DNA from 2 places in the Massilia sp. WG5 genome. Region 1 is predicted to be linked to the other one. Evidence: predicted binding sites of a transcription regulator. Region 1 holds the regulator's gene; the other holds the start of a gene.

Region 1 (3,665 bases):
GCATCCGGCCCCGCCGAGGTCAGCTCGATGCCGCGTCCGTACCAGCTCGGACCAAAATCCCCGCCATTCGCATTGCAGACGTTGTTCTCGATCATGTAATTCCTGGCGAGCCCGCTGATATGAATGCCGAAATTCATATTGTTGCTGCAGTTATTGTTGCCGACGTAGTTGCCATCGCCGCTGTTGATGAGGATGCCGGTGAGCATCCCGCTTACGGTATTCTTGTCCAAGGTGGCGCCGGCCCCCTGGACCAGGTAGACGCCGATCGCCCTGGGGTTCGTGCTGTAGGCGACGCCGGTCGGCGGAGAAACGCGGTTCCCGCGAATCACGAGATGCGTGAGGAAGGTGTCGCTGCTGTAGGTTTCGCAGCGGATGCCGTGCGAGCTCCCGGTGCCGCCGCCGTGGTGGCGGACGGTATTGTTGAGCAGGCGGATGTCGTCGACGGTGAGGTTCGCGGCCACCAGGATCCCGTGGTTGGCATATGTGGCGCTGTTACTGATGACGTCGAGCACGCAGTTGGAGACGGTCGTGTGGCTTTTATTGAACATATACACGCCGGCGCAGTTCGATGTCAGCCTGCAGTTGTCGAACACGCAGTTATTGCCCAGCCAGATGATCGCCGCGTCGCTGGCTTCCGGCAAGGCGCTGTTCCGGATGTCCAGGTTGCGGTAGGTGACGAAATCGCGCTCCTGCTTCAACACCGCGATCGAGGCGCCGTCGGCCGGCGCGGTGGGCGCGGCCGGCAGGACAATGACCGGTTTTGGCCTTGACGCATCGTCGCTGCCGTCGGATCGGTAATAGGCGCCGATCGTGATGCGCTGGGACGGCACGCCGCTCGCCGACAGCTGGAAGACACCGGAATAGGTCGTGCCCCGTTTCTGCAGATAGGTGTGGCCGGGCGTCCAGGAAACGCTGGTCCAGGAGCGGAACGGGCTGGCAAGCGTGCCGTCGCCCGGGCCGGCGACTGTCGGATCGATGTAATGCACGTTCGCGCTGGTCGCGGCCTGGGCCCTCGTGAGCCATGGAAGCGCCGCGCCGGCGCATACGGAGACGCCCACGCGGGAGGCAATCCGAAGGAAGTTTCTTCGCTTGGTCATGACTGTTTCTCCAGAAACCGACAAAGATGGTGGACACTGCTCTGTCCGCCTGGCCGATGGTAAGCTTTGCGGTCGCAAAGCCGCAACGACTCTTTGTCGAAAAAGGAGAAATGCAGTCAGGCCGAGTTGTTGCGACGCCAATTCCCAGCGTCAAGTAGGTTGACTTGCCTGGGGTTTGCGCGGCCTGGGCGGCAGCCGGACGCCATGCCGGGCTCACGCCATCGGACTGCACTGCTCGGTGCCGGCCGCCATCGCCTTCAGGCGCGGCAGGTCGAGCAGGCTCACTTCGCGCTTGTCGATCGCCACCAGTCCCATTTTCTTGAAGCGCGACAGCAGCCGGCTGATGCTTTCGATGGTGAGCCCCAGGTAGTTGCCGATGTCTTCGCGCGACATGCGCAGGGCGAACTGGGTGGGCGAATAGCCGCGTGCGGCGTAGCGGGCCGATTTGTTGACGAGGAAAACGGCGAAGCGCTGCTCGGCGCGCATATTGCCGAGCAAGAGCATGACATTCTGCTCGCGCGTGATCTCGTTGCTCATGATGCGGTGGAAATGGCGCAGCAGGGCGGGGACTTGGCCGAACAGCTCTTCCAGGTTGGCGAAGGGGATCTCGCAGACTTCGCTGTCCTCGAGCGCCACCGCATCGCAGCGATAGCGGTCGCCGCTGATCGCATCCATGCCGAGCAGCTCGCCGGCCATCTGGAAGCCCGTGATCTGGGCTTCGCCGGCCGCGTTCACCTGGTAGGTCTTGAAATGCCCGAAGCGCACGGCGTACAGGTTACGGAAGGGCTCGCCCATCTTGTACAGCGCCTCGTCGCGCTCGAGCCGGCGGCGGCGGCCGATGATCTTGTCGAGGCGGTCGATATCCGCATTTTCCAGGCCCATCGGCAGGCACAGCTGGTGCATGCTGCAGGCTGCGCAGCTGGCCTTCAGCGCCGAGACGTTCAGGGGCCTGCTGTCATTCTGGATGGAAATAGCCTGGATCATCGGAAGTGAAGAGTCGGATGGCGGTCGATACCGGATTATACGGCCCGTCGCCACGCACGGGGCCGTCTCCTTGGCTTTTAGTCAAGGACTTGTTTGTACTTCGTGTCATTTCCAACAGCCCGGCGGGGGCGAGCATTGTCATCCTGCCAATCGTGCGCACACTGGCCCATGCTAGATTCGGGACACGACATCACGGGAGGACTTTCATGTTCGGACTGGCGGCATTGGACCTGGCGCGCGTGCAGTTCGCGTTTACGATGTCGTTCCACATCCTGTTCCCGGCCATTACCATCGGCCTGGCCAGCTACCTTGCCGTGCTGGAACTGTGCTGGCTGAAGACGAAGCGCCGGGTCTTCGTCGACCTGTACCACTTCTGGCTGAGGATCTTCGCCGTCACCTTCGGCATGGGTGTCGTCTCCGGCATCGTGATGGCCTACCAGTTCGGCACCAACTGGAGCTATTTTTCCGACTACGCCGGGTCCATCACCGGACCCCTGCTGGCCTACGAGGTGCTGACCGCCTTCTTCCTGGAAGCCGGCTTCCTGGGCGTGATGCTGTTCGGCTGGACCCGGGTCGGACCCGGGCTGCACTTCCTCGCCACCTGCATGGTCGCGCTCGGCACGCTGATTTCCGCCACCTGGATCCTCGGCTCGAACAGCTGGATGCAGACCCCGCAGGGCTATGCCATCGTCGAGGGCCGCATGGTGCCGGTCGACTGGCTGAAGATCGTCTTCAATCCCTCCTTTCCCTACCGGCTGGTGCACATGTCGATCGCCGCCTTCCTGTCGACCGCGCTGTTCGTCGGCAGCTCGGCCGCCTGGCACCTGCTGAAAGGGCGGGGCAACGATGCGGTGCGCACCATGCTGTCGATGGCGATGTGGCTGGTCCTGATCGTGGCGCCGGTCCAGGCCGTTGTGGGCGACATGCACGGCCTGAACACCCTGCAGCACCAGCCGGCCAAAATCGCCGCGCTCGAGGGCCACTGGCAGAACGAGGGCGACAAGCCGCTGCCGCTGCTGCTGTTCGGCATTCCGTCGATGAAGGACGAGGAAACGAAATTTGCCGTCGGCATCCCGCGCCTCGGCAGCCTGATCCTGACCCATAGCTGGGGCGGCCAGATCAAGGGCCTGAAGGAATTCCCGAAGGACGAGCGGCCGAATTCCCTGATTCTCTTCTGGAGCTTCCGCGTGATGGTCGGGCTGGGTCTCCTGATGATCGCGCTGGGCTCCTGGAGCCTGTGGCTGCGGGTGAAAAAACGGCTGTTCGAGCAGCGCCTGTTCCTGCGCATGGCGATGTGGATGGGGCCGGCCGGCCTGCTGGCGGTGCTGGCCGGCTGGATCACCACCGAGGTCGGACGCCAGCCCTGGATCGTCTACGGCGTGCTGCGCACCGCGGACGCCGCATCGAAGATTTCCGTCGGCCCGCTGGCGCTGAGCCTGGCCGTATTCGTGGTGGCCTACCTGTTCGTGTTCGGGGTCGGCATCGCCTATGTGCTGCGGCTGGTGCGCAAGGGCCCGCAGGCCTTCGACCTGGCCCGCGCGCCGCAGGGCGGGCCGGGCAGGGGACGCACGCCGGCGCGGCCGC
Region 2 (3,665 bases), 150 kb from region 1:
GTGAGACAGGGGGCTCACTATAGCGCAGACCAGCACCGGCTGACAAAAGTTCTCGGACAGCTAAGCAACATGATAATAGCTCCAATAAAATGGCTGCATGAGCGAACCCACCCTTTCCATCGGCGCCGCGCGCGCCCTGCACCTGGCGGCCCAGGACATGTTGCAGGCGCGCCGCGCCCGCGCCACCAAGGACGACGTGCTGGCGGCCATCGGGCGCATGGGCGTGCTGCAGATCGACACCATCAGCGTGGTCGCGCGCAGTCCCTACCTGGTGCTGTGGAGCCGCCTCGGCGACTACGACCCGGCCTGGCTCGAGCAATTGCTGGCCGAGGGCCGGCTGTTCGAGTACTGGGCGCACGAAGCCTGCTTCATCCCGATCGAGGACTACGGCCTGTACCGCCACCGCATGCTGGACACCGCGCCGCTGGGCTGGAAATCCGGGGCGTCGTGGATGCAGGGGAACCAGGAGCAGGTGGCGCGGGTGCTCGAGCATATCCGCCTCAAGGGCCCGACGCGCGCCGCCGATTTCGAACGGAAGGAGGGCAAGGGCGGCGGCTGGTGGGAGTGGAAGCCCGAGAAGCGTTCGCTGGAGGCGCTGTTCACGGCCGGCAAGGTGATGGTCGCGCGGCGCCAGAATTTCCATCGCGTGTACGACCTGGCGGAGCGCGTGCTGCCCGGCTGGGACGACAGCCGCGCGCCGGCCATGGATGCGGTGCGGCGCGAATTCGTGCTGCGCGCGGTGAAGTCGCTGGGGCTGGCGAAGGCGGCCTGGATTCCGGACTACCACCGCACCCGCCCGCCGCACCTGTCGCCCGAGCGCCTGCTCGGGGAAGGCCTGCTGCTGCGCGCCCGCGTCGAGGGCTGGAAGGAGCCGGTGTTCGTGCATCCCGACCACGCCGGCCTGCTGGCGGCCGCGGCGGAAGGACGCCTGAACCCGACCGTGACCACGCTGCTGTCGCCCTTCGACCCGATCGTCTGGGACCGTCGGCGCGCGCTGGAACTGTTCGGCTTCGACTACCGGCTGGAGTGCTACACGCCCGCCGAGAAACGCCGGTACGGCTATTTCACGCTGCCGGTCCTGCGCCGCGGCCAGCTGATCGGCCGGATCGATGCCAAGACGCATCGCGCGGCCGGGCTGTTCGAACTGAAATCGGTGGTGTTCGAAGAGGGTGTGCGGCCGAGCGGGCGCCTGCTGCGCGAGCTTGCCGCGGCGGTGGGGCGCTGCGCGCGCTGGCATGGCTGCGCGCAGGTGGAAGTGAGCCGTGTGCAGCCCGACGCCATGGCTGCGCCGCTGCGCGCATTGCTGTCCGACACGCAGGCCGTTGCTGCCTGAATACACGCATTCGCCGGGCGCCCCGTTCCCGGGGCGCGAGGGGGCTGGGTTTGTGATAGATCAAACCCGGGCCCGGAGCCCGTCCGTACACTAGGTGCTCTTTCAGGCCGACGACTACGACACCTCAGGGTTTAACCCTTCCTGCAGGCCTGTTCAAAACATACGCCTCCCATCCAGGTTCCCGTCCCGACCCTTCCCGGTCAGGCTGAACTTTGTGTTGGCGAATAACTGAGCGGAGACAGAATGCTGACATCGACTTACACTCTCGTCGCCTTGTCCGTGGAGCAGACCACGGTGCGTTCGGCATTGCAATCGCTGGCGCGCACGCTGCATGCGCTCCCGGAAGACGGCGGCATCCTGGCGCCGGGCCAGGCGGCGCAGCTGTGCGCCGAACTGCGCCAGGTGGTGGACGATTGCCACTGGCGCAAGCTCGACAAATTCCTGGTGCCGGCCCTGCGCCGCGCTTCCTGCGCCGCGGATGGCCTGTTGCACGACCTCGAACAGATCAGCCGCGGCGCCGCCGAGTCGCTGGCGGCCGCCGAGGCCTGCGTCGACGCCGGCGCGCGCGGCGTCGACCGCGACCGTTTCCAGGAAGCCGTCGAAGGCTGCATCGCGGCCCTGCGCTGCCGCCTCGAGCGCGAGGAACACGAATTGTTCCCGCTGGCGCGCAGCCTGGTGCGCGGCGAGGCCTGGTTCGCGATCGCCAACCAGATGCTGGCGCACGACGCCGTTGCCCGCGAACGGCGCGGCGCGCTGCAACACGGGCGCGCGCGTCCGGAACCGGCGGGGCCGCGCCGCCACATCGCCGAGCCGCTCGGGCATGCCCATGAGCCGGCGGGCCCCGAATTCGGGCGTCGCCATGCCACGCTGTCGATGCTGCACTGAAGCGCCCTTGGCGGTCGTTCGCACGCGCCAGTCCGGTGGCGCGAGGCCATCAGGGTTCTTTGTTATGATGGCGATTTTGGAAGTGCGATTTCATCATGTTCGAGTTCCTATTCAAGCGGCCGGGCGATAACAAGCCCGGCGACAAGCCGGCCGGACAGGGGGCGCAACCGGAACAGGCTGCCTCCTCGGGGCCGGGCTCGGCCACGAGCACGCAGCGCGCGCTGCAAGCCGAAAAGCTGAGCCAGGTCCAGGGCGACGAGGCTGCCGCGGTGGAATTCATCCTCCAGTGCGAATTTTCCGAGCTGCGCCTGACTGCGGCCGAGTTCGTCCATCGCCCCGAGCTGCTCGAGCGCGTCCATACAGCGATGCGCAATACCGACCGCCGCGTCGCCAAGCTGATGCAGTCGCGCCTGGACGCCCATCGCCACCGCGAGGCCGAGCACCGGCGCGGCGAAGCGACGCTCGAACAGGCCCGCTCGCTGCTCAAGGACGAGCTGCTGACCCCCAACCATGTCGCCGAGCTCGACCGCAAATGGGCGATCATCGCCGCCCCCGAGCTGCAGGACGAGTTCGCAACGGTGCGCGCCGCCCTGGGCCAGCGCCTGGAAGCCCAGGTGCAACTGCAGCGCGCCATGATCGACCGCCTGGCGAGCCTGCGCCGGCTGCCTTCCGAGCCCTTGCCGCCGGCCGAGCTGGCCGCGCGCCTGGAGGCGCTCACCCAGGAGCAGGCCCAGGCCCTGCAGGCGCCCGAACACGCCTCGCTGCCGCGCGGCCTGGTGGCCGAGGTCGGCCTCGAAGCCCAGAAACTGCAGGCCGGCCTGCGCGAGATCGAAGCCGGCCAGGCCGCGCTGGGCGCACGCGAGGCTTTCATTGTCGCCCAGCAAGATAAGCCGGCCGCCGAGCTGAACGCCGACGCCCTGCGCAAGGAATGGCACCGGCTGCCGCAGGCGCCGCAGGGCGAGGCCCTGGCCGCGCTGCAGCAGCGCTTCGACGCCCTGCTGGCGACGCTGCCGCAGCCCGAGGCGCGCAAGCCGCGCGAGCAGAAGGAAGCCGCCAGGCCGAAAGAAGCCAAAGAGCCGAAAGAGCAGGGCAAGCCGCGCGGCGCCGACCAGCACTTCCTCGACATAATGGATGCGATGGAGGCGGCCCTGCAGCAGGGTTCGCTGGGCAGCGCCGCCGAGTTCGACAAGGCGCTGAAGGAAGCACGCGAGAAGGGCATGCGCCTGACGCCGGCCCAGTCCGACCGCCTGGCCCATGTGCGCGCCGAACTCAAGCGCCTGTCCGACTGGGCGCGCTGGGGCGGCAACGTGTCGCGCGAAGAACTGATCAGGAGCGTGGAAGCGCTGCCGACCCAGAACCTGGCGATGAGCGAGCTGGCCAAGAAGGTGGGCAGCATGCGCGAGCGCTGGAAAGCCCTCGACAGCCTGTCGGGCGCTGCGCCGAAAAG

The links. The regulator FNR, encoded in region 1, switches genes on or off when oxygen is low (the NO sensors DNR and NnrR bind a similar motif). The targets are predictions, from matches to a motif close to TTGATNNNNATCAA.
Region 2: the regulator FNR is predicted to act here: its motif matches at 1,384-1,397, upstream of AM586_RS06345 (hemerythrin domain-containing protein).

The regions. Positions count from the first base shown of each region.
Region 1 is NZ_CP012640.2:1,305,688-1,309,352, reverse strand. Features, by position in the region: gene AM586_RS05670 (right-handed parallel beta-helix repeat-containing protein) at 1-1,097, opposite strand, end outside; gene fnr (fumarate/nitrate reduction transcriptional regulator Fnr) at 1,311-2,081, opposite strand; gene AM586_RS05660 (cytochrome ubiquinol oxidase subunit I) at 2,288-3,665, shown strand, end outside.
Region 2 is NZ_CP012640.2:1,458,619-1,462,283, reverse strand. Features, by position in the region: gene AM586_RS06350 (winged helix-turn-helix domain-containing protein) at 98-1,333, shown strand; gene AM586_RS06345 (hemerythrin domain-containing protein) at 1,577-2,218, shown strand; gene AM586_RS06340 (DUF349 domain-containing protein) at 2,314-3,665, shown strand, end outside.